Regions from separate parts of the Alteromonas sp. H02 genome, predicted to be linked through region 1. Evidence: predicted binding sites of a transcription regulator. Region 1 holds the regulator's gene; the other holds the start of a gene.

Region 1 (15,766 bases):
AAACCAAATCGCTAGTCAGCCGATTTAGGTAACCCGAGATCGGCTTAAGCCACGACCATTGAATTACGCTCAACATCAGTAATATCAAGTGATGGCTTGTTTTCCTTGAGGCAGTAAGCAACCAGGCCTGCCATCAGATTAAGCGTAAAACCGTTCATACTGCGATGTCTTGAGTGCTCAATGAATGAAATGTTCTTCAATTGGTCGTTGATGGTTTCAATAATGAAGCGTTTTGAAAGCATTGCTCTGTCCCATAAAGACATCGCTTTTGCTTTCATATTTTTGCGAACCGTGGTGATAAGTTCGACGCCTTTATCAAATAAATTAGCTTCAAGTGCTTTGCTTAAATAGCCCTTGTCTCCGTACAATTTACCCGGTAAATGTTGAGCTAATTCCTCAACAGGTTTTGTGTCATGAACATTACCCGTCGTCACTTTTGCTGCGACTATTTCGCCGTGATGATTGACGATTAAGTGTAGTTTGAAACCATAAAACCAGCCCATGGTGCCTTTTCCTCTTTGTGCAATTCCGTCGAAGGTTTTATGTCTGGGAATGCGAATGTTGTGGCAGACTTTTAAACTCGTTGAGTCAATGAATTCGATGCCTGTAGGCTTGCCCTTAAGCGAACTAAAATAGGCACACATGGGGACAATAGTACGAGGCATCACTTCTAAAAAACGCGTGTAACTGAGTAGAACAGGGAAGTCTTTACGATAAAAAGCGTGAACATACCCCAAGTAATAATTCTTAAAATCACGATGATGTGACATGTGGAAACCGATAATAATGGTCATCATTTCACTCATTGACATACGGCAAGCTCGTTGTCTTTTTCGAGTACCGTCTTCCAGCAGCTGCTTTTGCCATTGAGGGATAAACACTTTGCAAAAATCATCGACATCGCAAAATAATTCTACTAACTTCTTCATGCCTGTTCCTTTTGTTTGATTGAATCGTTCTTGGTCGAAAGATCCGATCTGGGAACAGGCATTTAGTTCAATTTCTTAAACAGGATTGGGGTTAGGTATTATCTACACCTGGTGTTTATGAACCTGATTGGCGGCTGGCTGATGTCACGTAAAATAAAAACCGATGCCACCGACTGGGGCGCTTACAAACAGGATTTCATTGCAAACTGTGACTTTATAAAGTTCGAGGACGGTCTGAAAATGTGTATTAGCTGCACACCGGTACAGCGTGAGGCGATTATAGAGTACCTCAGCAGCCAGGAACAGGCCGGACAAATCACTTTTGGTATCCATGTGGCAAGCGCCGCTCTAATTACCTGTATGATAACTGCTTACCAGTCAGAGCATATCCACTTTATTGACGGGGCTGATGGCGGCTACAGCCTGGCTGCCCTGAACCTGAAGAATAAACGAACCACCAGACCAGCTCGCCGCTAACTGCGCGGCAAGCCCTCTAAATAGGCCAGTTCAGCGGTAAGATGTTCCACCGTAAACTGACCGACAACAAAATGAAAATAGACCGCTTCTTCCCAACCGTAGTATTTTTCGAGGATCAGTTTATCTTTACAGGCCTGTTCGAAGGGAACGCCAAACCGGTGTTTTCTGATCAGTTCCGCACTGCCCACCGAACCGCTTTTAATGGCTTGTAGATTATCATCCGGAGAGCCCAGTACCGGACCAGCCTGCAACCGACTCAGAAACCTGACATCCTTAATCTGATTGGTTTTCATTGCCAGTTCCTGATGAAAAAAATATGTGTAGTCGGCCAGTTTCGACAACCTCGTTCGCAGTTCAGAATTTTGAAATGGCAAAAAGTTATTATTCCCCAGCAGTAGCTCGGTATCACGAGCGGTGAGAATAACCTGAGAGTAATTTTGCACTAACTGAAAAGTGTCTTCGACAGACTCTATTGATTCGCCATTCTGCCCACAAGTACGCAATGTTTCTAATGCTAGTTGTACTTGAGGCAAACGCGAGCGATAGTACGCCTGAACTCTTTTTACCGCTTCTATGTTGGTTGCAATTTCCAGCTTAACCCGGTTGAAAGCGTCCTGATAAAGCTGATGCTGTTTGGCAGTATCGTTCCAGTTTGCGACCTGAACACCGATGAATACACCCAACACAACAATCAAAAAATCGACCAGTACAGCAAACCAGTTCTGTTGTTTTATGTGTAACGTAACGCGTCGTAACAACATGCCAAAAGCCCCTCCTTGTGCAATATTGATGATATATTGAGCTAAATTATCGAAATATTGCACCCGGTGCCAGCAAAGAATACTGCTAGCCAGGTTCAGTAAAGGCCGGTGAGCAGTAAAATCGCATGCAGGCTGGCACAAGCCATGATGCCGGCCACGACGTCATCCAACATAATGCCCAGTCCACCAGCCAGGTACTTATCAATGGGTTTGATTGGCCAGGGTTTTAAAATATCGAAGAAGCGGAACAACACAAAGCCTAACAACATGGTAAGTGGCGATAGAGGTACCCATAGGAAGGTAAGTAAGATACCGGCCACCTCGTCCCAGACAATGGAGCCGTGGTCGTGCACCTGCATGTCATCTGCGGTTTTACCGCACAGATAAATTCCTACAACACTGGCCAGCACCGCGGCAATCAGCAGTGCGAAGGGGGAAAGCCAGATAAACGGGATGAGCAATGGCAATGCCGCCAGCGAGCCAAAAGTACCGGGCATCAGGGGGATTAAACCACTGCCAAACCCCAGTGCCAGAAAGTGCACCGGATTTTTCATTGAGACCCGCTTGCGTAGCGCTTTATCCATTAAAACTCGTGCTCGTAGCCAGTGCTTTCATCGAGCACGTATTTTTCATCGTACAATCTGAGGTCCAGCTGACCTGCATAACCATTGACCTGGCCAATACAGGTTGCTTTCACATTAGCGTTAGTCAGTGACGTTTCCAGATTACCACGCTGCTCTTCGTTCACAGTAAAGACCAGCTCGTAATCATCGCCGGCCGCCAGCGCGTATCGGTAAGCCTGCTGGGCTCCCACGGTCTCAAACAAAGCCGATGACACGGGCAGTCGATCAACATGTACAGTGGCGCCGCAGCCAGACATCTTGAGAATATGCCCTAAATCAGACACCAGACCATCAGACACGTCGATACAAGCATTGGCTGTACGACGCAGGGATGTGCCTGCCATCACTCTCGGAGTAGGATAATAATGACGATTAATCAGGTAATCACGGTGCTCGCCAACAGCTTCGATTTCGCCTTTAAGGATATCCAGACCAGCTCCCGCATCACCGAGATTGCCAGTAACATAAATCCAGTCACCGGGCTTGGCATTGCTGCGGCGTAACTCGGTGTCTGGTGGCACAAAGCCCTGGGCAGTAATGGTTAATGCCAGTGGTCCGGTAACCGTATCGCCACCAATCAGTTGCACCGAATAATACTCGGTTAGCTCGTACAGACCATTAACGAATTCATTTATCCAATTTTCATCATATGACGGCAACGACAGCGACAAACTAATCCACGCAGGCTCTGCTCCGGAGGACGCCAGGTCACTCAGATTAACCGCTACCGCCTTATAAGCGACGGAGCGCGCGGGTGCATCAGAGAGAAAATGAACACCGCTGATCAGCGTGTCAGTGGTTACAGCCAGATGTTGGTTATCGGGTACTTTGGTCACAGCACAGTCATCGCCAATTCCGAGGATCACGTCTTTTCTAACGTGACCACGTTGGGCAAAGTACTGTTTTATCAGATCAAACTCTTTCACAGTAATCCGGAAAGTTGAGAAATTTAAAAGAAGGGCGTCCTGCCCTGATTTCAACGGTAGCTGGCTTAGCCGCGCTCATGAGGACGCAGGGTTTTCACCGCTTTGTCCAGCGCACCATTCACAAACTTGTGGCTGTCTTCGGCGCCAAAAGATTTGGCCAGTTCGATGGCCTCGTTGATAATTACTTTGTATGGGACATCGATTTGTTCGGTTAGTTCATAAGTGGCTAACCGTAAAATCGCTTTTTCGATAGGATCCAGTTCTTCGGGCAAACGACCAAGATAGGGCTTAATGGTGCTGTCTAACTGAGACGCACTGCGCACTACCCCACGCAGCAAGGACTGAAAATAGTTCATATCCACTTTTTTCATGTCATTGCTGGTCGCCAGAGCGAGTTCAATCTGGTCGATCTGGTTTTGGGTCATTTGCCAGGAGTAAACGCCTTGCAGCGCAATTTCACGGGCCCGACGGCGAGGAGAAACTTTCACGTTAGTTTCCTTATGCCAGATCGTCTAGGTTAGACATAACATTGACCATTTCAAGCGCGCCCAAGGCAGCTTCAGAGCCTTTGTTACCGGCTTTGGTACCAGAACGCTCAATGGCTTGTTCGATAGAGTCTGTAGTGATCACACCAAACGACACGGGTAAACCGTATTCCAGTGACACCTGGGCCAGACCCTTGTTGCACTCACCGGCAACAAAATCAAAGTGCGGAGTACCGCCGCGGATCACTGCGCCTAAGGCAATGATAGCGTCGAACTTTTTAGATTCGGCTAACTTTTTCGCCGCTACAGGCAGCTCATAAGCGCCAGGTACGCGAACCAGTGTGACATCTTCATCACTGACTTCACCATGACGCTCCAGCGTGTCCAGCGCGCCTTCTAACAAACTTTCCACTACAAAGCTGTTAAAACGTGAAACAACAATGGCAAATTTCTTACCTGTTGCGCGAATATTACCTTCGATAACCTGCATAGCCCAAATCCCGTATGAATCCCGTGTCAAAAACGGCGCGAAGTATACCACAACAGCGCCAAAACCCAATCGTTAGTCGTGAATATACTCAACAACTTCCAGGCCAAATCCGGAAAGCGCGTGATATTTAATGGGTTTACTTAATAAACGCATTTTTTGCACGCCCATGGCGGCCAGGATCTGACTTCCCACACCAACTGTGCGCGATGATCCCTGCCAGTTTTTACCTACCGGTTGCTCGCCACGATCTTCTGCGGCGAAGCGTTGTAACTGCGATTCCAGATCTTCTTCTTTACCCAGTAATACCAGCACACCACCTTCCTCAGCTATTTGCTCCATGGCATCAGGTAAAGTCATAGAACGGGAAATCCCGCGGGTAGAGCCCAGCAGGTCGCTCAGGGTGTTATGCAGATGCACCCGCACCAGGGTTGGCTCCTCAGCCTGAACATCGCCTTTTTTGAGGGCAAAATGCAGCTGGTTGTCGATAACATCCTTAAAGGTATGCAGCTCAAACTCGCCGTATTGAGTAGGTAGCTGACAACTGGATACCTTCTTAATCGTGGTTTCGTTAAGATTACGGTATTCAATTAAATCGGCAATCGTACCGATTTTAATATCATGTTCGGCGGCGAACGCTTCAAGCTGCGGACGGCGAGCCATACTGCCATCGTCGTTTAAGACCTCAACAATCACCGCTGCCGGTTCACAACCCGCCAGTCTGGCCAGATCAACACCGGCTTCGGTATGCCCTGCACGGTTAAGCACGCCGCCTTCTTTAGCAATCAGCGGAAATATATGCCCCGGTTGCACAATGTCTTTGGCCTGAGCGTCCTTCGCTACAGCAGCCAGAATGGTTGTGGCCCGGTCGGCAGCAGAAATACCGGTGGTAACCCCCTCTGCGGCTTCAATAGAAACCGTAAAGTTAGTCGAAAACTGGGCTTTATTCAGGTCGACCATCAACGGCAGGTTTAAACGCTGACAGCGCTCTGCCGTCATCGGCAAACACACCAGGCCACGGGCGTGTTTTACCATGAAGTTAATGGCTTCGGGAGTGACATGCTCAGCAGCCATGATGATATCGCCTTCGTTTTCGCGATCTTCGTCATCCATCAGGATGACCATCTTGCCTAGCTTGATGTCTTCGATTATTTCAGCGGTGCTATTAAGTGCCATAAATATTAAGTCTTGTAGGGTTATTTTTTTAGATAGCCGTGTTCGGCGAGAAATTCCAGACTGATGTCATTTTTTTTGCTGGCGGCTTTGTCGCCTAGCATCAGTCGCTCCAGATAGCGGGCGATAACGTCCACTTCCAAATTCACTCTGGTACCGGTTTTATAAGTGCCCAGCACCGTTTCCTGCAGCGTATGGGGAATGATCCATAGCATAAACTCGCTGCCGTTCACTTTGTTTACAGTGAGACTAACGCCATCAACCGTGATGCTGCCCTTGTGGGCAATATATTTAGCCAGATCATCCGGCGCGTCGATCCAGATTTCTACGTAATCGCTGTGTTGAATAATACGGGACACTTCGCCCACACCATCAACGTGGCCGGAGACAATATGCCCGCCGAAGCGCGAGCTTACCTGCATGGCTTTCTCCAGATTTACCTGGGCGCCCGGTTTATACTGGGCAAAACCGGTCAGGCGGATAGTCTCGGCAGAAACGTCCGCACTGTAATGATGCGGACTGTAATCAACAACAGTAAGACAAACGCCATTGGTAGCAATGCTGTCTCCCAGTGCCACGTCGGACATATCCAGCTTACCCACGCCAACTTTAAGACGAATGGATTCGCCCTGGTCGACCATGGAATCGATGGTTCCGAGCGCTTCAATAATTCCAGTGAACATAATGTCTTCTCGTGTTCTTTATGATGACTTGTCGACGGCCAATTGGTAGGTCAACCGGATGTCTTCTGCTATATGTCTGATGTGGGTTAATTTCAAGTCCGGCGTCTCACTTACCTGATCATAATCCGGCAGAGTGAGCATCGATACGCCTTTGTCGCCAAGCAGTTTAGGCGCCTGGTAAACGATCAACTCATCCACCAGTCCATTGGCCATAAAGGCCCCGGCCAGGCCGGCACCGGATTCTACTAACACTTCATTAATGCTGCGCTCAGCCAGTTCAGCGAGCAGCAGATGTAAATCAATCTTTCCTGCTGCGGATAACGGTAACTGACACTGCTCAACGTCCTGACTAAACCCCGCCCGAAAATGCTGGTTCACCAGCAATACCGGGTGGCCATCGTTAAACATCAGCCAGTTTGGCGTGAGTCTTTCCTGCGAATCAATCACCACCCGCAACGGTTGTCGTACTGTGGAAAGCGGATAATTGTCGAGGTCAGCCTGCTCAGGGCGCACCAGCATACTCGGGTTATCGGCAATCACCGTACCACTGCCGGTAATGATCGCGCAGCTCTGCGCCCGCAGTCGCTGTACATCTCGTCGCGCCGCAGCCCCGGTGATCCACTTGCTCGCACCGTTAGCCAGCGCTATTTTACCGTCCAGGCTGACACCTAATTTAACTCTTACCCAGGGCAAGTTTTGTTGCATTCGCTTAATAAATCCCGGATTAAGTGCCCTGGCCTGCTCTGTGCAAACATCTTGGGTCACTGCAATACCGGCGGCTTTGATTCGTTCAATGCCACTGCCACTTACCTGCGGATTAGGATCGGTCATCCCCACTACTACCCTTGCGACCCCGGCTTTAATCAGCGCATCAGCGCACGGCGGCGTACGGCCAGTATGACTACAGGGTTCGAGGGTAACATAGGCAGTAGCGTCACGGGCGTTGTCACCTGCGGCAACCAGCGCATGCACTTCGGCATGCGGCGTGCCAGCCTGAATGTGATATCCCTGGCCAATGCAGATTTCATCTTTAACGATAACGCAGCCAACACGAGGATTGGGAGAGGTGGTATAGCGCCCTTTTGCCGCCAGTTGAATGGCTTTTGCCATCCAGTATTCATCAGGGGCAGGGCTGGGATTGAGGCGTTGCATGGGATTTAATCCCCCAGTCTGGCTATCTCTTCACCAAACTCTTTAATATCTTCAAAAGAACGATACACCGAGGCAAAACGCACGTAAGCCACTTTATCCAGCTCCTTTAAGGCATCCATAATAAGATTGCCTAACAATTCGCTTTCGACTTCCCGCTCGCCGGTTGCCCGCAATGTTGATTTGAGTTGCAATACACACTGCTCGATTTTTTCAGTGCTTACCGGGCGCTTTTCCAGTGCCCGTTGTAAACCTGCACGCAGTTTGTCTTCGTTGAAAGGCTCCCGGGTACCGTCGCGTTTGATGACTCGCGGCATTACCAGCTCGGCGCTCTCAAAGGTGGTAAAGCGTTCATGGCATTCAGCGCATTCCCGGCGCCGGCGCACCTGATGTCCTTCAGCGACTAACCTGGAATCAATAACCTTGGTTTCTTCGGCAGAACAAAAGGGACAATGCATAAACGCTCCTGCTTAGTAACCGGCTCAGCCAGTAACTACTGAGCCGTTATTCCCTGGATTAGGCGTATACCGGGAAGCGTGAGCACAGCTCAACCACTTCTTGCTGAACGCGTTCAACCACACTCTCGTCGCCCATATTATCCAGCACGTCACAAATCCAGCTGGCTACCTGTTTGGCTTCGATTTCACCAAAACCACGGCGGGTAATCGCTGGTGTACCGATACGCAGACCACTGGTCACAAACGGTGAACGTGGGTCATTCGGTACCGAGTTCTTGTTGACGGTAATGTTAGCACGACCAAGGGCTGCATCGGCATCTTTACCAGTAATATCTTTATCAATCAGATCTAACAGGAACAGGTGGTTATCAGTACCGTTAGAAACGATTTTATAACCGCGCTCCTGCATCACGCTTACCATGGCTTTGGCATTGGTAACGACTTGCTGTTGATAAGCTTTAAAGTCTGGCTGAAGAGCTTCTTTGAAAGCAACGGCTTTCGCAGCAATAACGTGGCACAGCGGGCCGCCCTGGTTACCCGGGAAGACTGAGCTGTTAAGCTTTTTATAAATGGTTTCATCACCACAGGCAGACAGGATCAGACCACCGCGTGGACCTGCTAAGGTTTTATGCGTTGTGGTAGTCACTACGTGAGCATGTGGCAGCGGGTTAGGATATACCCCTGCAGCAACAAGACCCGCTACGTGAGCCATATCGACCAATAGGAAGGCACCTACTTTATCGGCAATGGCACGGAAACGTTGCCAGTCAACAATGCCAGAGTAAGCAGAAAAGCCACCAATGATCATTTTTGGCTTGTGCTCTTCAGCCAGCGCTTCAACCTGTTCATAGTCAATTTCGCCGGTTTCTTCGTTTAAACCGTACTGCACTGCATTGTAGGTTTTACCAGAGAAGTTTACGCTGGCGCCGTGGGTTAAGTGGCCGCCTTCAGACAGGCTCATACCCAGTACGGTATCACCAGCGTTAAGCAACGCCATAAAGACGGCAGAGTTTGCCTGCGAACCAGAGTGCGGCTGAACGTTGGCGTATTCAGCACCAAACAGTTGCTTGGCACGCTCAATGGCTAGGTCTTCAACAATGTCTACGTGCTCACAACCACCGTAGTAACGCTTACCAGGATAACCCTCAGCGTATTTATTGGTTAACTGCGACCCCTGGGCCTCCATTACTCGAGGGCTGCAATAGTTTTCAGAGGCAATTAGCTCGATGTGGTGTTCCTGGCGTTGATTCTCTTTATCAATCGCTGCGGCTAATTCCGGATCAAAATCGGCAATGTTCATTTGGCGCGGTAACATGAAGGCTCCTTACTGCGTTTTGGGGTCGCGTAAAATCAGAGACGCATATTCTAGTCATTTTACGTGCTATGTATACTGCTTTGTGGCTGATTTATGACAAATCCGAACAGTAATAGCACAAAGTGGCTGTCAACGGCGGGTTACACTAAGCGGGTGCGGCCTGCTCAGACGCGCTGGCCCGTCATGCAAAGAAAGTATGACAGGCCATTGGATAGCAAACGTCAGCCGTTTTTTTCCAGCTGTTTTACACGGTCAAAAAGTTGCTCTAACTGGCGGTTACGCACCGCATTTTTGCGCCATTCGCGATTGGTCATCGCTGGTTGACCGGATGAATAAACGCCAGGCTCTTTAATGTCGCTGATGACCATGGTGTAACCGGTGATTTGCACCTTATCGCAGATAGTCAAGTGACCACCTATGCCGCAACCACCGGCAATAATGACATATTTGCCAATGGTCGCACTGCCGGCGATGCCGGTCGCACCACAAATACAGCTGTGGTCGCCAATAATACAGTTATGGCCGATTTGTACCTGATTATCAATAATCACGTTCTTGCCGATAATGGTATCGTCCAGGGCACCGCGGTCGATGGTACTTGAGGCGCCAATCTGGCTGTCATCACCAATTACGACCGAGCCGGTTTGCGGTATGGGTAACCAGGTCCCTGCATCGTTGGCATAGCCAAAGCCGTCGGCACCAATCACTGTCTGACTGTGAATACGTACCCGCTGACCGATACGAGCGCCATGGTACACCGTAACATTAGGATGAATTACCGAACCGTTGCCAATATGCGAGCCACGGCTGATCACCGTGTGTGCGCCAATCACCACATTGTCGCCCAACACTACGTCATCTTCGATAACGCAATAAGGTCCGAGGGCTACGTTGTCGCCCAGCCTGGCTGAGTCGGCCACTACGGCTGTTTTGTGCTGGCCTACCGCCACACCCGGTGTAGTATCAAATATTTGTGCTATGCGGGCGAAGGCGGCATGAGGGTTGTTATGCAATAAGCCGGGCAGCGGACAGTTTTCCGCTTCGTTGGGATGCAAAATAACGGCCCCTGCTTCAGTCGACTGCAGTTGAGAACGATACTTACCGTTGGTTAAAAATGAAATTTGGGAAGATGTTGCACTGCTCAGGGTGCTGACGCCACAAAGCATGACTGAGCCGTCGCCGTGGACATCGCCACCAACCTGCTCAGCAAGTTGAGCCAAAGACAGCGATTGAGGTTGTGCTGGCATGAAAAATCCTTCATTAATTCTAGGCATACCCGACAGCGGATGAATAGCGGCAATCAAGCCTGCCGGACATTAAACCTGTTTCCGATTGAGGTAGTTTACAAAAAAAAACACCGGTTGGCTCACACGTGATTTAAAAAATACCACTTTGTACTAACCTATAAGCCGCAGACGCCTACCAAGTGGCTGCGTCTTTGATTACAATAGCGACTTTCTAAAAAGCCAGGACCAAGCATGTCACAATACGTATATACCATGCACCGGGTGGGCAAGATTGTGCCACCCAATCGTCAGATTCTAAAAGACATTTCACTGAGTTTTTTCCCCGGCGCAAAAATTGGCGTACTGGGCTTAAACGGCGCCGGTAAATCCACACTGCTGCGCATTATGGCCGGCGTTGACACCGAGATTGAAGGTGAAGCCCGTGCCCAGCCCGGCATTAATATTGGTTACCTGCCCCAGGAACCCCAACTGGACGAAACCAAAGATGTGCGCGGCAATATTGAAGAAGCCGTGGCAGATGTTGCCCATGCACTAAAACGCCTCGACGAAGTGTATGCCGCTTACGCCGATCCGGATGCCGACTTTGATGCCCTCGCGAAAGAACAAGGCGAGCTGGAAGCCATTATTCAGACCAAAGACGGTCACAATCTTGAAAACGCACTGGAACGCGCCGCCGATGCACTGCGTTTGCCGCCATGGGATGCCGACGTCAGCAAGCTGTCTGGTGGAGAACGCCGCCGTGTAGCACTGTGCCGCCTGCTGCTGGAAAAGCCCGACATGCTGCTACTCGACGAACCGACTAACCACCTGGATGCCGAATCTGTGGCCTGGTTAGAACGCTTCCTCCACGACTATGAAGGCACCGTAGTGGCGATTACCCACGACCGGTATTTCCTCGATAACGTAGCAGGCTGGATTTTGGAACTCGACCGTGGTCACGGTATTCCGTGGGAAGGTAACTACTCCAGCTGGCTGGAGCAAAAAGAGGCCCGCCTTGAGCAGGAAGAGCGCACTGAGAACGCCCGTCAGAAGTCTATTAAACAGGAACTTGAGTGGGTACGTACTAACCCCAAAGGTCGTCAGGCTAAAAGCAAGGCACGTATGTCACGGTTTGAAGAACTTTCAAGCGGTGATTACCAGAAACGTAACGAAACCAATGAGCTGTTCATCCCGCCGGGTGAGCGTTTGGGTGATAAGGTTATCGAAGTCGAGCACCTGAAAAAATCATACGGTGATCGCGTCCTTATCGACGACATGACGTTTACCGTACCTAAGGGGGCTATCGTTGGCATTATCGGCCCTAACGGTGCTGGTAAATCAACCCTGTTCAGAATGCTTACCGATAAAGAACAACCCGACTCGGGTTCAATCACCATTGGTGATACGGTAAAAATCGCCAGTGTTGAGCAGTTCCGTGACCACATGGATGGCAACAACACTGTGTGGCAGGAGTTGTCTGACGGCCAGGACATCGTGCGCATTGGCAATTTTGAGCTGAACAGCCGCGCCTATTGCAGCCGCTTTAACTTCAAAGGCACCGACCAGCAAAAATTCATCAAGGATTTATCCGGTGGTGAACGCAACCGGGTGCATCTGGCCAAGCTCTTAAAAGCGGGCGGCAACGTATTGCTGCTCGATGAGCCCACCAACGATTTAGATGTAGAAACCCTTCGCGCACTGGAAAACGCTCTGCTTGAGTTCCCGGGCTGCGCCATGGTTATCTCGCACGACCGTTGGTTCCTCGACCGTGTTGCTACCCACATACTTGATTACCGGGACGAAGGCAAAATTAACTTCTATGAAGGTAACTACAACGACTATGAAAACTGGTTAAAAGCCAACTTTGGTCAGGACGTGGTTGAACCACACCGACTGAAATACAAGCGTATCAGTAAGTAAATCGGTCAAACCTCCGGCTATGCACTACACTAAAATAAAGGTGCATAGCCAGTATATCAGCAGAGGAATCAGTTCTCCCATGCAACAAGAAAAACGCCATTTTCAACGGGTTGGCATTCATTTGTCAGGGCAGCTTATTACCGGACAGGGTGTCGCTATACCGGTAGAAGTGGTGGATGTATCGTTGCAGGGGCTGCGGGTAGCGCGTCTGCCAGCAGGGGTGAATCTGCCTGCTGCAGACAAGGTCGGGCTAAACTTTAAAGCGAATGAAGACAGTCCGGCGATATCCCTTAGCGGCGAAATAATCCGCCTCGGTCAGACACCGGACAACAGCGAGTCAGGCGAAGCGGGACTCCGCATTACGCATATTTCGGTTGACGATTTAGGCTTACTGCGGCGTTTGTTACTGTTGAATAGCGGTCAGGACGATCTTGACGCCACTGAGCTTGAAACCCTGGTCGACAAGATCACCGCGTCGATGCCTTCCGTCTAAGCGTCGAGCGCCTCCAGCGCATCACTCAGCTTGGTTACCGGGATAACAGTTAAGCCCGCTATTTTATTTTTCGGCGCGTTAGCCTTTGGCACAATAGCCCGCTTAAAGCCATGTTTAACCGCCTCACTCAAACGCTCACTGCCATTTGGCACCGGGCGAATTTCGCCAGCCAGCCCTACTTCACCAAAGACTATCAGTTCCCGGGGAAGAGCGCGGTTACGGAAACTGGATATCATGGCTACTAGTAAGGCCAGGTCGGCAGCTGTTTCACTCACTTTCACGCCGCCCACCACGTTAACAAACACATCCTGATCATTCATCTGCACATTGCCGTGACGATGCATCACCGCTAACAACATGGCTAACCGGTTTTGCTCGAGTCCCACGGTCACGCGGCGTGGGTTATTGAGCTGCGAGTAATCAACCAGAGCCTGGATCTCAACCAGTAACGGCCGGGTGCCTTCCCATATGACCATCACCACAGAGCCGGGGGCCTGACTGTCGCTGCGACTAAGGAATATGGCTGAGGGGTTACCGACTTCTTTCACCCCTTTGTCTGTCATACCAAATACGCCCAGTTCATTCACCGCACCAAAACGGTTTTTATGACTGCGCAGCGTTCTGAACCTGCCGTCACTCTCACCTTCGAGCATCATCGAGCAGTCAATACAATGCTCAAGGACCTTCGGCCCGGCCAGACTGCCGTCTTTGGTAACATGGCCAACAATAAACATGGCAATGTGATACTGCTTGGCAAAGCGGGTCAGATAGGCAGCGCTTTCCCTTACCTGCGACACGCTGCCCGGTGCTGACTGAACATCAGAGACATGCATCACCTGGATGGAATCGATCACCATGATCTGCGGTTTTTGCTTTAATGCCAGGTCGCAAATCATTTCAACATTGGTTTCTGCCAGCATCATGAGCTTATCATCGGGTAAGCCAAGACGTCTGGCGCGCATGGCGACCTGTTGCAACGATTCTTCACCGGTTACATACAAAGCAGGCTTGGATGCTGCTTGTTGACACATAACCTGCAGCAACAGCGTACTTTTGCCGGCGCCCGGCGAACCACCGATTAAAATGGCTGAGCCGGGCACAATACCGCCGCCCAGCACCCGGTCGAGCTCTTTCAACCCGGAGCTGAAACGGGGTAAATCTTCTACGTTAATCTCATTCAGTGTCTGGATTTGACTGTGCGTCTGGCCCGCATAGCCGGCAAAGCTGCCTTTCGCTGTGGATTTTGCCGGACTGACGACAAATTCGGAGATAGTGTTCCATGCTTTACACTCGCTGCACTGCCCCTGCCAGCGCGGAAATTCCGCCCCGCAATCAGAGCATACAAAAGCTGTTTTTCGTTTCGCCATAAATCAATTGGTTTCTGCAAATATAAGTATTATGATTTCGTTAACAAGGATGTGCATCTGTTTACAGTACGCATCACTTAGGGAACAGCAGAATTACCTCCACGTTAATGTAGTCAGTTATTTTGCCGATAAGTTGTTAATATACTAAAAAGCCGTCAGGGACACAGCAAAACCTCGCATGAATCAGGATTTATCGCAGTACGCGCAGATAATAGAACAGCTAAAACCTATGGTGAAAGAACCCGAGTTTAATCAGGTGCTCCAGCAGGTTGCTTCCCATGTTCCTAAAGAAAAGCGTTTTTTGATAAAAATGGAAGTAAAACGTCTGGCGCGCCCCTGCATGCGAGCTATCGATTTGCGCGGTCAGGTGGACGGCGAGTGCCGGCTCTACGAATATGACGGCATCAAGCATTACCTGGGCGACGTGGCCATTGAGGTCTTCGAACAACAGGTGCGGATGTTCGGCTTATACTGTTTTGGTGTTTATGAAGCGGTGCTGGCCACTGAAAACAATTTTCGGGTCATTCGCGAGAAGGCAGAAGCCCGTAATGAACAAGACGTCGAATTACCGGAAAAAACCAACAACAGTGTTTCGCAGTTTGATGTACCTAATATCAACCTGCTGAGCTATGCAAAGCGTAACGAAGAGCGAATGAATTTTGCTGTGGCGCTGGAAGTGTTCACCGAAACCAACAACAGCCTGCGGGCAACCAGCGTCGACATATCCACCAAGGGTATGAAAATAAAGCTCTCCAAAGAGCAACTCTTTAAGCCCGGTGAAAAAATCGGTGTGTATTTCCGGGGCCTTGAATCCGAATACTCGCTGGATAAAAAAATGGCTATCAAATATCAGGTAGTCAGTATTTCCCGCAAAAAAGAATACCAGTTTCTGCAGATGAAACGCCTGCAGGACGCCCCTAACGGTCATTTTGACCAGTTCATCGACAAGTTTATTCATGGCAATAAGCGGCGTTACAAGGTGAATATGGATAACACCATAGACGCCATTATCAATAAGTCCTGCGAGCAATACTTCTCGCCCAGTTGTCCTACGCTGCCGGTGTTTATCGAAGTTAAGGAAGGCCGGGCGCGCGCACGGTATGCCATGGCCAACGATTTAAACCGCCATATTCTTAGCTATTGGAACGACGAAGAAGACGAGTTACGCCTCGGTTATCTGCTCACCGCAGACCGATTAAAACAATTGATCCAGAGTAAACATGAAGCCCCGGCGCTATATGTTTACAGCTTTAACCATATTCAGAACGGCAAAATCTATTTTTATTCCGCTTCC
Region 2 (15,766 bases), 1.1 Mb from region 1:
AACTGCCGGGCATTGTCGGCACTGGACCATTTTAGTCATTAGTCTGGAATCGGGATTTGCCTCACTAGCGCCCTTTAATCGTGCATTTAAAGCCAGCGAGGGCTGTACGCCTAATCAATACCGCCAGCAACATCTGGCGGTTGAGTCAGCACAAGCCTGAGTGGGTAACTCGCAGCCCTCAGTCAGCCAGCAATGATACGTGGCCCCCACATCATCATGGTAGCCGCGGCGGTACCAATCAAAGTGATAAGTATGGCAATTCCCACTGCGATGGTGGCTATAACGCGACTGGCCACGGTATTACGCGCGCGAGCCCTTAAAATCAGTTCCGCAATTAACATTGGCAACAGGTAAGAAGCAAATGACAGAATAACATCAGCCGGACCATCCAGATTGGCACTGTTACCCCGTGGTCCCTGATTGAGCATAAACCAGCCCATCAGCAGCAATCGAAATGTCCATACCCCGTTAATTAAAATAAACGCATGTACGGCAAAACGCTGATGACGCTCGAAATCCCGTTGCACTGCATAGCGCCAGGTAAAGTAAACCATTACCGGAATTAGTAAACCATTCACGGTAACCCCCAACGCGCCTAAATCACTCAGGCGACTTCCGGTTACCCAGGTAAGATACAAGCCACCAATGGCCCCCAACAGGCCAAAGGTCAGATAAACACGGCCATTGATACGGTGAAATCGTGGGTAATGGTGGCGAATCGCCGGAAACAGCTGGAATGTGCCGCTCAGGCTAATCAGCATCACGGGTATCACATGGAGCAATAAAATGGCGTTATTAATGGTGTCGCCGTTTACATATCCCCTGATCATATAAGCGTAGCGGGACTCATCCAAATGCCCGGTTAACAGCGGCAACGTAAATTGTACGAGGATGTATAACGCAAATATCCACTAGCCGGTGAGAATAATCGCCACCCAGGCTTTTAACATTAATTCGAACTTGTGATTTAGCCTCGATTGGAATGATGGCTGAGTGTTCAAATTGGAAGTGATAACTTGTGACATATAAAGCCCTTTCAACATTTAGCAGGCTTTAAGCATGCCAATTTCGACATAAATCGCTTATCGAATTTGGAATCTGATCGTCAAAAATTAAAAAGAGTTAAAGAGTTAAAAAGTTAAAGGGGTCAGAGTTAATTAATATTAATTAACTCTGACCCCTTTATTTTTTATTTGGTCTTAGATGTTTTACGCCAGGCTTTGATTTACTGCCTGCAGGGCGGCTAACGGGTTTTCAGCTTGTGTAATTGGCCGGCCCATTACCAGGTAGCTTACACCGGCGTCGATGGCATCAACCGGTGTCATAACCCTTTTCTGATCGCCCACATCTGCCCCGGCAGGACGAATTCCAGGTGTTACTAACAGAAACTCGTCGTTATGTGTTTCACGTAACATTACCGCTTCTTTTGCAGAACAAACAACGCCGTCGAGCCCGCTATCGGCCGTTAGCTGGGCCAGTTTGTTAACCTGCTCGGCTGGTGATACCTCTGGCACCACATCATTCAACTGCGCCTGATCCATGCTGGTCAGCACCGTTACCGCAATCAGTTTGGTTTGAGGATGAGCAGACTCTGCAATGGCCTGTTTTGCCGCCATCATCATTTCCTTACCACCGCTGGCATGCACGTTTACCATCCATACCCCCATTTCGGCCGCGGCTTTACAAGCTTTGGCTACGGTATTCGGGATATCATGAAATTTTAAATCCAGAAAAATATCAAACCCTTTGGCGATGAGCGATTTTACAAACTCAGGCCCGAACAGGGTAAACATCTCTTTGCCGACTTTCAGCTTACAAGCACCAGGATCCAGTTGATCTACCAGGGCCATGGCCTTATCGGCATCATCGAAATCCAATGCGACGATCACACGGGCTTCTTGGTTCATTCTCTTTACTCTCCGTCTAGACCTCTAATGGGGTTAACGACCCCCCACTTTTTACAGGATGGACACAGCCAATACAGTTTGCGACCAGAAAAGCCACAGCTCTTACACCGGTAACGCGGACGCTGTTCAATTTGCTTGGCCACCAGTTGCCGTAACTGCTGATAGGTGGCCTTCGCGTTGGCATCATCACTTAACTCACAATACAACTGCATCAGGCGATGGAAGCCACGCATGGTAGGCGTTTTTTGCAGTTGTTCAAATAAATAATCGGCGGCGTGCTGCACTTCGCCTTTATTGGAAAATACATCCACCATAGCCAGGTACAAGGTGGCACTTTGCACCCAGTTATCATTTAACAGGTTCTCAAATTTCTGCCAGTCACCGGTTTCACTGGCGATTTGCTCAAGTAACGGCACCGCTTCAATAAACCAGTTCTTATCACGATTAGCGACCTGCACCAGGTATTCACCGGCTTCTTTTAAGCGGCCCTGATCAAAGGTAACTTCACCCAGCATTAACCAGGGCCTGACCGCCTGTTCATCTACATTGACCGCTTTTTGTAACACCTTAAGCGCAGCGGGTATATCTTCATTATCCAGCTCAATCTTTGCTTGTTCACAATAGAAATGGGCCAGCCTGCTACGAATACTGTCGTTCTCGGCCAGCATTTTTTCGGCCAGCTCGATAGCACGACCCCACTCTTTGGTCGTTTGATAAATGGCAAACAACTGCTGCTGAGCAAATTCAAAATGCTTGTCGGAATTAAGTAAACTCACAAACGCGCCCTCAGCACGCTCAAGAAAACCCGCCTGCATATAGTCCCTGCCGAGCTCTTTGAGCGCTAGTTCGCGCTGGGTAGACTGGATTTCGTCACGGCTTACCAGGTTCTGGTGAACGCGGATAGCGCGGTCTATTTCGCCGCGCTGGCGGTAAAAGTTGCCCATTGCGATATGGGTTTCCACCGTATCACTGTTGACGTTAATCATTTTAATTAACGTATCCACGGCCCGGTCGGGCTGATCGGAAAGCAGGAAATTTAAACCACGAAAATAATGTTTGGAAAGGATACTGGATTGTTTACGCTGCGCCTGACGAACGCTGTTGCGGCCCATTATGTAACCATAACCGGCTGCGACTGGCAGCAGTAAAAATAACAGCTCCAGCATAGGCTTATTCTTTCTGCAGCTTGTTAAGCTTAGCCTGTGCCCGCATGAGCTTAACTCTGAGCGTAAGCCAACTGCTCAGAATAGCCAGAACGCCAACGACAACGCCTAGCCCTAATGCTATAGCAATCAGAGTGGCGACCGTCATATCAGCCTTAGCAATCAGGTAATTTACTGATATTACAGCATCATTTTGAGAACCAACGGCAATCGCCAGTACCAGAATCGCAATAATGCAGAGTAAAAATGCCAAGCCTTTCAAGTGCGTGATCCTAAATAAAGAAATTAAAATCAGGATAACAAAATGTAGATAGTGTTACAGCATTCACATACAAAAAAAGCACTGATAACAGTGCTTTTTATTTCTATCTGTGCAGATATTGATCAGGCGATTGATTCATTCACCCGGTCACGTAACTCTTTGCCAGGCTTAAAGTGAGGAACGTATTTACCGTCCAGCTCCACTGTTTCGCCAGTTTTAGGGTTACGTCCCACGCGAGGCGCGCGGTAATGCAAAGAAAAACTACCAAACCCGCGGATTTCGATACGGTCACCTTTTTGTAAGGTTTGCGCCATCTGTTCCAACATTTCTTTGATAGCTGTTTCTAATTCTTTTGCCGGGATATGGCGTGCCTGATCAGCGAGCCGCTCAATTAATTCAGACTTGGTCATGTGTAAACCTCTTTGTCATTCAATCCATCAAACAGCTACATCAACAGGTATACGGCATTTACCGTATACCTGATGTGTCAAAAAGCTTATTCGCCTTTTGCTGCTTTGAAAGCTTCAGCCATCGCGTTCGCGAAGCCAGCGTCGTCTTGCTGGTTCACTTTGTCGATTGCTTCTTTCTCGTCAGCCTGGTCTTTCGCTTTAACAGACAGGTTTACGATGCGGTTCTTACGGTCTACACCGGTGTACTTCGCTTCGATGCTGTCGCCAACGTTAGCCACTTCAGACGCGTCTTCGATACGGTCACGAGAAAGATCAGCTACACGGATGTAACCGTCAACTTCTTCTGCCAGGTTTACAGTAACGCCTTTGGCATCAACTGCTGTAACTGTACCAACAACGATAGCACCTTTCTTGGTATCTGTCAGATACTTGTTGAACGGATCTTCTTCGATTTGCTTAACGCCTAAAGAAATACGCTCACGCTCTGGGTCGACTTGCAGAACAACCGCTGAGATCTCGTCACCTTTCTTGTAATCACGAACGGCGTCTTCACCAGACTTGTTCCATGAAATGTCAGACAGGTGAACCAGACCGTCGATGCCGCCGTCAAGGCCGATGAAGATACCGAAGTCAGTGATTGACTTGATCTTACCAGACACTTTGTCACCTTTTTCGTGTGACTTAGCGAAAGTTTCCCAAGGGTTATCGATGCACTGCTTAAGACCCAGAGAAATACGACGACGTTCTTCGTCGATTTCCAGAACCATAACTTCAACAGAATCGCCCAGGTTAACAACCTTAGATGGGTGGATGTTTTTGTTAGTCCAATCCATTTCAGAAACGTGAACCAGACCTTCAACACCGTCTTCGATCTCTACGAAACAACCGTAGTCAGTCAGGTTAGTTACCTGGCCAGTGATCTTAGTGCCTTCTGGGTAACGCTGTGCAATTTCTTGCCATGGATCGTTGCCCATCTGTTTCATGCCCAGAGATACACGTTGCTTTTCTTTGTCGAACTTAAGCACTTTAACGTTGATTTCGTCACCAACATTTACGATTTCGCTTGGGTGCTTAACGCGCTTCCAGGCCATGTCAGTGATGTGCAGCAGGCCGTCAACACCGCCCAGATCTACGAACGCACCGTAGTCTGTCAGGTTCTTAACGATACCTTTAACTTCGTGACCTTCTTCCAGGTTGGCCAGCAGCGTTTCACGCTCTGCACTGCTTTCTGCTTCGATAACAGCACGACGAGAAACAACAACGTTGTTACGCTTGGCGTCTAACTTGATTACTTTAAACTCAAGTTCTTTGCCTTCCAGGTGAGTGGTGTCGCGTACAGGGCGAACGTCAACCAGTGAACCTGGCAGGAATGCGCGAACACTGTTAACTTCAACAGTGAAACCGCCTTTAACTTTACCGTTGATAACGCCTTTGATAGTGGCTTTATCGTCGTAAGCTTTTTCCAGCTCAACCCACGCTTCGTGACGCTTAGCTTTTTCACGAGACAGGATAGTTTCACCAAAGCCGTCTTCTACAGCGTCTAACGCTACGTCGACTTCGTCACCGATTGCGATTTCTAATTCGCCTTCGGCATTTTTAAATTGTTCAGCTGGGATAGCACTTTCTGATTTGAGACCTGCGTCAACAAGAACGATGTCTTTATCAATTGAAACTACAGTACCCTTTACAATTGAACCTGGACGAGTTTCAAGTTCTTGTAAGCTCTCTTCAAAAAGTTGTGCAAAATTTTCAGTCATATGATTTAGTAATTAACTTAAGTTGACATCCACATTTCGATCCGGATAACGTGGGGTTATTAAACAAAGTCGTCACCTCCTGTGACAACGATTGCGATGGTGAAACCGACTCCGGGCTTACAGCCTGGAATTGATAATTTCCATTGCACTTTCAAAGACTTGGTTAATATCCAAATCTGTTGAATCGATCACTACAGCGTCTTCTGCCGGTACCAATGGCGCAATAGAACGATTCGCGTCGCGATCATCCCGGGCTTTGATATCGGTTAAAAGGCGCGCAATATTAACATCCAGACCTTTATCTTTCAACTGATTATAGCGACGCTCCGCGCGGGCTTCAGCGCTGGCGGTCAGGAATAATTTTACATTGGCATCAGGGAACACCACGGTGCCCATGTCGCGACCGTCGGCCACCAGGCCGGGATCTTGCTGAAACGCACGCTGGCGGCGTAACAGCGCCTCGCGAACCCTGGCCAGGGACGCAATCTGTGACGCCACAGCGCCAACTTCCTCGGTGCGAATATCGTCGGTGACGTCTTCACCTTCAAGCACCACACGGCGCTGCTCTTTGTCAATTTCAAAACTTACGTCAAGGCCAGAGGCCAGCGGAACAACAGCACTTTCATCGTCGACCGGAAGATCATGATGCATGGCGGCAACGGCCAGTACGCGGTAAATCGCGCCACTGTCCAGTAAGTGCCAGCCGAGCTTTTCTGCGATTAATGCGCTTAGTGTGCCTTTCCCTGCCCCACTAGGACCATCTACCGTTACTACGGGTATTGGATGCATACCTGCTCCATTTATTTAATAAAATGTTAATAACAACTCGAAAACGGCGGCAATTATACCCGTGTAAGCTCAATTGGCAATGATACACGTCAATAAATACCCGGGCATAATACCTAAGTCTGTAGCGAATGCACGCTGGCCCTGAGACCAGCGCAATTGATAGTAGAGAATAATTCTGTCTTAACGATGACAGATTGTGGCAAAGCGGGTGAAATAATCAGGGAAAGTTTTGGCGGTACAACCCGGGTCGTTAATCGTTACCGGTGTATCACTTAAAGATACCAGTGAAAAACACATGGCAATGCGGTGATCGTTATAGGTATCAATAGCAGCATGTTGTAATACAGCGCCAGGCGTTACCCGAATATAATCGTGCCCTTCTTCTACTTCCACACCTAGTTTACGTAGCTCAGTGGCCATTGCAAATAACCGATCGGTTTCTTTTACCCGCCAGTTATAAATGTTACGGATGCAGGTTTCCCCTTCGGCAAATAACGCCGTGGTCGCAATAGTCATGGCAGCATCCGGGATATGGTTCATATCCATGTCCACGCCTTTAAGCGGCGCACCATGAATAACAATACAATCGTCAAACCATTCAACTTTAGCCCCCATGGCTTCAAGCACATCAGCAAAACGAATGTCACCCTGGATGCTTTGTTTGCCAATTCCAGTGACCTTGACCGTACCGCCTTTAATAGCGCCGGCTGCCAGGAAATAAGATGCAGATGATGCATCTCCTTCTACCATAAAGGTTTTAGGTGCCACATACTGCTGCCCGGCTTTGATCACAAAGCGCTGATAATCCTGATTTTCTACCGACACGCCAAATTTGGCCATGGTATCCAGGGTAATGTCGATATAAGGCTTCGACACTAACTCGCCTTTAATGGCGATAGTGGTGTCTTCGCTAAACAACGGAGCCGCCATTAACAGGGCCGTCAAAAACTGGCTCGACACACTGCCATCCACAGACAACTCGCCACCCTTTAACTGGCTACCGGTGATTTTAAGCGGCGGATAACCGGCATTTTTTAAATACTCAATATCCGCCCCTGCGTCCAGCAGCGCATCAACCAGGTCGCCGATGGGGCGTTCTTCCATCCGTGGTTCCCCGGTTAATTCAACCGTTACGTTCGAGGCGGCCAGTGCAGCACATAAAGGGCGCATGGCGGTACCGGCATTACCTAAAAACAAGCTGAGCGGTTTATCAACCGAAAACGCGCCGCCTAAGCCGGTAACCTTACACTCGGTTTTGTCATCGCTTAAGCTGTATTCAACACCCAGTAATTTGAGGGCATCCAGCATATGGCGGATATCGTCACTATCGAGCAGATTAGTCAGGCGGGTTTCGCCCTTCGCCAGTGCCGCAAGTAGCAAGGCCCGGTTAGACAGACTCTTTGAGCCCGGCACGTTGACGGTACCGTCGATTTTGTTGACCGGCTGTAACGTTAACTGCTCTACACTCATGCGTGATGCTCCTCGAAGTCTTTCATAAAGCTCACCAGGGCTTCTACCCCTTCAATAGACATGGCGTTATAAATACTGGCACGCATACCCCCTACCGAGCGGTGACCTTTAAGGGCCATTAAACCGGCTTGTTTAGATTTTTCCAGGAACACTTTATCCAGTGCCGGATCGGCCAGATGGAAAGGAACGTTCATAATTGAACGGTTTTCCGGATGTACATTGTTGCGGTAGAACGACGAGTCGTCGATGGCTTTATACAACGTATCCGCTTTGTGCTGATTAAGACTGGCCATGGCTTCTACACCGCCCTGGGCTTTCAGCCATTTAAATACCAGCCCCGCCAGATACCAGGAAAAGGTGGGCGGTGTGTTATACATGGAGTCATTTTTGGCCATCAGTTCGTAATCGAAGATCGACGGCGTACTCTGACGAGCCTTACCTACCAGATCTTCGCGAACAATCACTACCGATAAGCCGGACGGGCCAATGTTCTTTTGCGCACCGGCATAGATAATACCGTATTTGCTCACGTCTACCGGGCCCGACAGAATGTTCGACGACATATCGGCAACCAGCGGCACATCGCCTGCTTCTGGTAACCATTTGTAGGCAATACCATCCACGGTTTCGTTAGGACAGAAATGCAGATACGCCGCACTTTGATCGATGTCAACAGCAGCCGGCTTTGGCATAAACTGATAACCATTGTGATCAACTACTTCACCAATCACTTTGGCATTATTATACTTTGAAGCTTCTGCAACCGCGCCCTTAGACCAGGAACCACTCACCAGATGCAGTGAAGTATCGTCCTGTTTTGAAATATTCAGCGGTACCGCTGCAAACTGCCCGCGCCCGCCGCCTTGCAGAAACAGGACCTTGTAGTTTTCCGGTACGTTCATCAGGTCACGCAGGTCTTGTTCCGCTGTTGCGGCAATTTCGATAAAGTCTGCACCGCGGTGGCTAACTTCCATCACCGAGCAGCCACTGTCACGCCAGTTAATAAATTCCTGTTGTGCCTGCTCCATCACTGCGGGGGGCAGCATGGCAGGGCCAGCACTAAAATTGAATACGTTTTTCATGAGCTTCTTAAATACTGTCAGGAAGCATTATCACCTGCCCGCAATGTTGTTACGGGTGGCATAATGCTCACATACACTAAAAAACAAGCGGCACTAGGAGCCGCTTGCGATGCTTGTTGTATCCTTTAACGCAGGATTATTCGTCTGTCGTTGACTCGTCTGCGCCGTCTTGTGCGGCGTTTGTATCGACGGCTTCGGCTTCATCGCCTTCAGCTTCTAGTAACTCAGTGTCTTCGATTTCTTCGATACGTTGTAACGCAACCAGTTGCTCGTTTTCACCGGTACGGATCAGCCTTACACCCTGGGTATTTCGCCCAACGGTAGATACTTCACTCACGCGGGTTCTTACCAGCGTACCGGCATTACTGATCAGCATGATTTCGTCGTTTTCATCTACCTGTACCGCCCCGACAACCTTGCCGTTACGATCAGAGACTTTAATCGACACTACACCCTGAGTAGCACGGCTCTTGGCCGGGTAATCTTCCAGCGGCGTACGTTTACCATACCCGTTTTCAGTAGCTGTCAGCACCGCACCGTCACCACGAGGTACGATTAGCGACACGACTTTCTGGCCATCTGGCATCTTAATACCACGAACACCTGTAGCAGTTCGACCCATTGGACGCAGCGCCAGCAGCTCTTCACCGGTTTCAGGATCCAGTTTAACCGCGCCGGTTTCAGAATCACGCAGTTTCTCGTTAAAGCGAACAACCTTACCGGCGTCCGAGAACAGCATGATGTCGTCATCCCCATGGGTAATCGCTACACCAATCAGTTCGTCACCGTCATTCAGGTTAACTGCAATGATACCGCTTGAACGAGGACGTGAGTACATGGTCAGGCTGGTTTTTTTCACCACACCATTGGCCGTAGCCATCAGGACAAACTTGTCTTCCTCGAATTCCTTAATCGGCAGGATCGCGGTGATACGCTCATCATCTTCCAGTGGCAGAATGTTTACAATCGGACGACCACGGGCATTACGGCTGGCCAGAGGTAATTGATAGACCTTCAGCCAGTAAAGTCGGCCACGGGTTGAGAAGCACAGGATATGATCATGGGTATTGGCAACCAGCAGCTTCTCGATGAAATCTTCGTCTTTCATCTTAGTGGCAGATTTACCGCGGCCACCACGACGCTGCGCTTCATACTCAGACAGTTTCTGATACTTCACGTAACCTTGGTGAGACAGAGTAACAACCACTTCTTCGCGCTCGATCAGATCTTCTAAATCAATATCATGGCTGGCTGCGGTGATTTCGGTACGGCGCTCATCGCCAAACTCGTCACGGACTTTTTCAAGCTCTTCGCGAATGACTTCCATTAAGCGCTCAGGGCTGCCCAGAATGTGCAGTAATTCTGCAATCAGCTCGAGCAGTTGCTTGTATTCGTCGAGGATTTTTTCGTGTTCAAGACCGGTTAACTTGTGTAAGCGCAGGTCCAGAATCGCCTGAGCCTGTTGCTCAGTCAGGTAGTATTTGCCGTCGCGAATACCAAATTCCGGTTCCAGCCAGTCCGGGCGCGCCGCATCATTACCAGCACGTTGCAGCATTTCCGCTACATCACCCAGCTCCCAGCCAGAAGCCACTAACGCTTGTTTTGCTTCAGAAGGACTTGGTGAGGCTTTGATCAGCTCAATCACCGGATCGATGTTAACCAGTGCAATGGCCAGGCCTTCAAGGATATGGGCGCGGTCACGGGCTTTACGCAGCTCGTAGACTGTTCTGCGGGTAACCACTTCACGACGGTGCAGGATAAACGCCTGCAGGATTTCCTTAAGGTTAAACACTTTTGGCTGGTTGTTATCCAGCGCCACCATGTTAATACCGAATACGGTTTGTAACTGGGTATTGGCGTATAAGTGGTTAAGCAGCACTTCGGCTGACTCGTTGCGTTTAACTTCTACAACAATACGCATACCGTCTTTGTCAGACTCATCACGCAGTGCAGAGACGCCTTCAATACGTTTTTCTTTTACCAGCTCGGCAATCTTCTCGATTAAGCGGGCTTTGTTTACCTGATACGGAATTTCCGTAACGATAATGGTTTCTTTGCCGTTGTCTTCGGTTTCGATTTCGGCCCGGGCACGCATATAGATTTTGCCACGTCCGGTACGATAGGCATCCACGATACCTTTACGGCCACTAATTAAGGCGGCGGTTGGAAAATCCGGACCAGGGATGTACTCCATCAACTGATCGACATCCAGTGATGGCTCGTCAATTAACGCAATACAACCGTTTACAATTTCGGTGAGGTTATGCGGTGGAATGTTAGTTGCCATCCCTACGGCAATACCTGAAGACCCGTTTACCAGCAGATTAGGAATTTTGGTGGGTAACACATCCGGAATGTGCTCGGTGCCATCATAGTTTGGCACGAAATCCACGGTTTCTTTGTCTAAATCAGCAAGCAGTTCGTGGGCAATTTTTGCCATCCGCACTTCGGTGTAACGCATTGCGGCGGCGGAGTCGCCGTCGACCGAACCAAAGTTACCCTGTCCGTCAACCAGCATGTAGCGCAAGGAGAAAGGCTGCGCCATCCGAACGATGGTATCGTATACGGCAGAATCACCATGGGGGTGATATTTACCGATGACGTCACCCACTACACGGGCAGACTTTTTATAAGGTTTGTTAAAGTCATTCTTCAACTCATTCATGGCAAACAGTACACGGCGGTGTACCGGTTTTAAGCCATCACGTACGTCGGGCAGCGCGCGCCCAACGATAACGCTCATCGCATAATCCAGATACGACGTTTTGAGCTCTTCCTCTATATTAACGGGGAGAATTTCTTTGGCGTTATCAGTCATAAACTGCTTGGTCCCTTGTTATAAGTTTGTCGCAATCCTGCAGATACCTGACGATCCTGCGTCCGGATCCCCTTGGATCACGCATTGGGGGTCTTCTAATTAACCAATGAGTTTATCACCCAAATCAGCATTTATGTAGTGATTAATGCATCCTTACCTTCACTTATATCCTAAGCGTTTAATTTTTGCGCGATTGCTAAACCCGGCGGCAAATAAGCCATGTGCAGATTGCCGATTTGCGGTAATGTAAAGCGGATTTTTAACTTCAGGTAAGATGAAAACTCAAGCTCATGATAGAAACACAGCAAAATGTAGATCAAACGGAAATCGACAAGTTTTCTGAAATCGCTGCCCACTGGTGGGACCCACAAGGCCAGTTTAAACCTTTGCATGCCATCAACCCGCTACGCCTTTCCTTTATAGAAGAAAAATGCGAGGGCGTTTTTGGTAAGCAGATCCTCGATGTCGGCTGCGGCGGCGGCATTCTTGCTGAGTCGCTGGCTGTACGAGGGGCCGAGGTTACCGGTATCGATATGGCCAGTGCCTCACTGGAAATTGCTCAGCTACATAGTCTGGAAACAGGTGTTAAAGTCGATTATCGCTGCGTGAGTGTTGAAACCCTGGCGGCCGAACAGCCGGAATCTTTCGACGTAGTAACCTGTATGGAGATGCTTGAGCACGTGCCCGACCCGGCTTCAGTGATCAGTGCCTGTGCCAAGCTGGTTAAGCCTGGCGGCAAAGTGTTCTTTTCCACCTTAAATCGCAATTTGAAAGCCTATCTGATGGGCATTGTGGCTGCCGAGTACGTATTACAGTGGGTACCTAAGGGTACGCACCAGTATCAGCGTTTCCTAAAACCGTCTGAGCTGATAAAAATTGCCGATCAGGCGGGCCTGTTTACCCGATCTGCCACCGGCTTACATTTTGATCCCTTCAATCAGGCATTCGTATTATCGGATCGAAACGTTGACGTCAACTACATTTTGCAATGTGAAAAATCTTGACGACACACAAGATATAGTGTCCATATTTATAACCGAACACTATATATCGCATATTTATAAAAATTAAATATTCGGAATAAATTGTTTTAAGCGATCGCAAAAAAAATCTAAAGTGCTTGCATTCAGTCAAATCTTGCTTTGTTCAAACTTAAAAGGTTAGTCAATACTAACCTTTTACCAGCCTTGATTTGATCGCTGAATTAAGCACCAGATATTGGGTTGCATTAAAGGCAAAACCTCACTATCTTGTGGTTATCTGATAGCAGTCTTGTTTAAAAAACCGACTGATGCAGGTATTTTTCAGGCGGATTAAACATTCACGGATCGAAGCGATCGCTGATGGATCCCTTCGAAATTAATAATTTAAAACAAATTGGGCATGCAAACTTGCCCCGCAAATAGCGCTAACTGACAAACGGCCACTAAAATGAATAACAATTTATCTGTCACCAAACGTAATGGTGAAAAAGAGCCCATTGATCTGGAGAAAATTCACAAAGTTATTACCTGGGCAGCAAAAGGACTCAACAATGTCTCGGTATCACAGGTAGAAATTAAAGCCCACATTCAGTTTTACGACGGTATCAAAACCGCCGAGATCCATGAAACCCTCATTAAATCAGCGGCAGATCTGATCTCAACTGATGCACCGGATTACCAGTATCTGGCGGCTCGTCTGGCGATTTTCCACCTACGTAAAAAGGCGTTTGGTGAATTTGAGCCACCTAAGTTGTTTAATCATGTGGCCCGTATGGTTGATATGGGTAAGTATGATACTCACCTGTTAGAAGACTACACGCCGGAAGAATTCGCCGAGATGGATAGCTATATCGATCACTGGCGTGACATGAGCTTCAGCTATGCGGCCGTTAAACAGCTGGAAGGTAAATACCTGGTGCAGAACCGTGTAACGGGTGAGATCTACGAAAGCGCTCAGTTCCTGTATATTCTGGTAGCGGCCTGTTTGTTTGCCAACTACCCGAAAGAAACCCGTTTGCAATACGTTCGTCGTTTTTACGATGCAACGTCTACGTTCAAACTATCTTTGCCTACTCCTATCATGTCGGGCGTGCGTACCCCTACCCGTCAGTTCAGCTCTTGTGTATTAATTGAAACCGGCGACAGCCTTGATTCAATTAACGCCACAGCCAGTGCCATTGTTAAGTACGTCAGTCAGCGTGCCGGTATCGGTGTTAATGCTGGTCGTATCCGTGCACTGGGCAGCCCTATCCGCGGCGGTGAAGCGTTCCACACAGGTTGTATCCCTTTTTACAAGTACTTCCAAACGGCGGTTAAGAGCTGCTCTCAGGGCGGCGTCCGTGGTGGTGCAGCAACGCTGTTCTATCCGTTGTGGCATATGGAAGTTGAATCACTGCTGGTACTGAAAAATAACCGTGGTGTAGAAGAAAACCGTGTACGTCACCTCGACTACGGCGTGCAGTTTAACAAGCTGATGTATCAGCGCATGATGAAAGATGACTACATCACGCTGTTCAGCCCGTCAGACGTACCCGGCCTGTACGATGCATTCTTCGCCGACCAGCCTAAGTTTGAAGAACTGTACGTTAAGTACGAGCAGGACGAGTCAATCCGCAAAAAACGCATTAAAGCCATGGAACTGTTTGGCTTGTTTATGCAGGAACGTGCCAGCACTGGCCGTATTTATCTGCAAAACGTGGATCACTGTAATACCCACAGCCCGTTCGATCCAAAAGTGGCACCGGTTCGTCAGAGCAACCTGTGTCTGGAAATCGCGTTACCTACCAAGCCACTTGAGCATGTTAACGACGAAAACGGTGAAATCGCCCTGTGTACACTTTCTGCGTTTAACTTAGGTGCGATTAAGTCACTGGATGAGTTTGAAGAATTATCAGACCTGGCAGTACGTGCGCTGGACAGTCTGCTGGATTATCAGGACTACCCGGTACCTGCTGCTTACAACGCCACCATGAACCGCCGTACCCTGGGTATAGGGGTAATTAACTTTGCTTATTACCTGGCGAAGAACGGCGTTAAATATTCTGATTTCAGTGCTAACAGCCTGGTACATAAAACCTTTGAAGCCATGCAGTATCACCTGCTTAAAGCCTCAAACAATCTGGCTAAAGAAAAAGGCGCATGTCCTAAGTTTAACGAAACCACCTATTCTCAGGGTGTGCTGCCGATTGATACTTACAAGAAAGATCTGGATGCTATCTGTAATGAGCCATTACATTTAGATTGGGAAGGTCTGCGTAAGGATATCGTTGAGCACGGCCTGCGTAACTCAACACTGTCGGCACTGATGCCGTCAGAAACCTCGTCGCAAATTTCAAATGCCACCAATGGTATTGAGCCACCACGCGGCCATATCAGCGTTAAGTCCAGTAAAGACGGCGTGCTTAAGCAGGTTGTACCGGAATATGAACGTTTGAAAGACCAGTACGAATTGCTGTGGGATATCCCGTCTAATGATGGTTACCTGCAGTTGTGCGGTATCATGCAGAAGTTTGTCGACCAGACGATTTCAGCCAATACCAGCTATAACCCATCTATGTATGAGAACAGCAAGGTACCTATGCGTTTATTGCTGAAAGACCTGCTGACCGCATACAAACTGGGCGTGAAAACACTGTATTACCATAACACCCGTGATGGTGCTGCCGATGCGCCGGTTGAAACAACCAGTGCTGCAGCAGCGAAACCTGCCGCTCAGGAAGTCGTGATTGAAGAAGACGACGATTGCGCCGGCGGTGCTTGTAAAATATAACAATTGTTCATTTGCCCGGCGCCAGCCGGGCTTCTTATTGCGCTAGTGAAGTGATAATAAAATATGAAATACACCACGTTTAATCAGCAAAATGTGAATCAGCTCGACGAGCCGATGTTTTTTGGTAATCCGGTTAACGTAGCCCGTTACGACCAACAAAAACACTCGATTTTTGAAAAGCTCATCGAAAAACAAATTAGTTTTTTCTGGCGTCCGGAAGAAGTGGATGTCACCCGTGACCGGGTCGACTTTCAAAAACTGACCGAGCCGGAAAAGCACATTTTTATTTCTAACCTGAAATATCAGACGCTGCTTGATTCAGTGCAGGGCCGCAGCCCGAATATCGCATTCCTGC

The links. Region 1 encodes NrdR, which represses ribonucleotide reductase genes. Its sites were predicted from a motif close to AAACACNANATNTNGTGTTT; they were not measured.
Region 2: a site for NrdR is predicted at 12,865-12,884, ahead of nrdA (class 1a ribonucleoside-diphosphate reductase subunit alpha). Genes of this name have one in related genera too.

The regions. Positions count from the first base shown of each region.
Region 1 is NZ_CM185021.1:1,455,632-1,471,397, reverse strand. It holds gene AC566Q_RS06710 (DUF3095 family protein) at 1-32, shown strand, start outside; gene AC566Q_RS06705 (IS982 family transposase) at 45-929, opposite strand; gene AC566Q_RS06700 (DUF3095 family protein) at 1,014-1,406, shown strand; gene AC566Q_RS06695 (hypothetical protein) at 1,403-2,167, opposite strand; gene AC566Q_RS06690 (phosphatidylglycerophosphatase A family protein) at 2,263-2,751, opposite strand; gene thiL (thiamine-phosphate kinase) at 2,751-3,716, opposite strand; gene nusB (transcription antitermination factor NusB) at 3,782-4,204, opposite strand; gene ribH (6,7-dimethyl-8-ribityllumazine synthase) at 4,215-4,691, opposite strand; gene ribBA (bifunctional 3,4-dihydroxy-2-butanone-4-phosphate synthase/GTP cyclohydrolase II) at 4,764-5,864, opposite strand; gene AC566Q_RS06665 (riboflavin synthase) at 5,885-6,544, opposite strand; gene ribD (bifunctional diaminohydroxyphosphoribosylaminopyrimidine deaminase/5-amino-6-(5-phosphoribosylamino)uracil reductase RibD) at 6,563-7,696, opposite strand; gene nrdR (transcriptional regulator NrdR) at 7,702-8,151, opposite strand; gene glyA (serine hydroxymethyltransferase) at 8,210-9,466, opposite strand; gene lpxD (UDP-3-O-(3-hydroxymyristoyl)glucosamine N-acyltransferase) at 9,688-10,713, opposite strand; gene ettA (energy-dependent translational throttle protein EttA) at 10,945-12,612, shown strand; gene AC566Q_RS06635 (PilZ domain-containing protein) at 12,692-13,105, shown strand; gene radA (DNA repair protein RadA) at 13,102-14,472, opposite strand; gene AC566Q_RS06625 (PilZ domain-containing protein) at 14,651-15,766, shown strand, end outside.
Region 2 is NZ_CM185021.1:2,506,956-2,522,721, reverse strand. It holds gene AC566Q_RS11685 (helix-turn-helix domain-containing protein) at 1-160, shown strand, start outside; gene AC566Q_RS11680 (DUF2306 domain-containing protein) at 183-875, opposite strand; gene pyrF (orotidine-5'-phosphate decarboxylase) at 1,209-1,907, opposite strand; gene lapB (lipopolysaccharide assembly protein LapB) at 1,913-3,073, opposite strand; gene AC566Q_RS11665 (lipopolysaccharide assembly protein LapA domain-containing protein) at 3,078-3,332, opposite strand; gene ihfB (integration host factor subunit beta) at 3,455-3,742, opposite strand; gene rpsA (30S ribosomal protein S1) at 3,829-5,499, opposite strand; gene cmk ((d)CMP kinase) at 5,617-6,288, opposite strand; gene aroA (3-phosphoshikimate 1-carboxyvinyltransferase) at 6,469-7,758, opposite strand; gene serC (3-phosphoserine/phosphohydroxythreonine transaminase) at 7,755-8,840, opposite strand; gene gyrA (DNA topoisomerase (ATP-hydrolyzing) subunit A) at 8,977-11,658, opposite strand; gene ubiG (bifunctional 2-polyprenyl-6-hydroxyphenol methylase/3-demethylubiquinol 3-O-methyltransferase UbiG) at 11,949-12,662, shown strand; gene nrdA (class 1a ribonucleoside-diphosphate reductase subunit alpha) at 13,090-15,411, shown strand; gene nrdB (class Ia ribonucleoside-diphosphate reductase subunit beta) at 15,475-15,766, shown strand, end outside.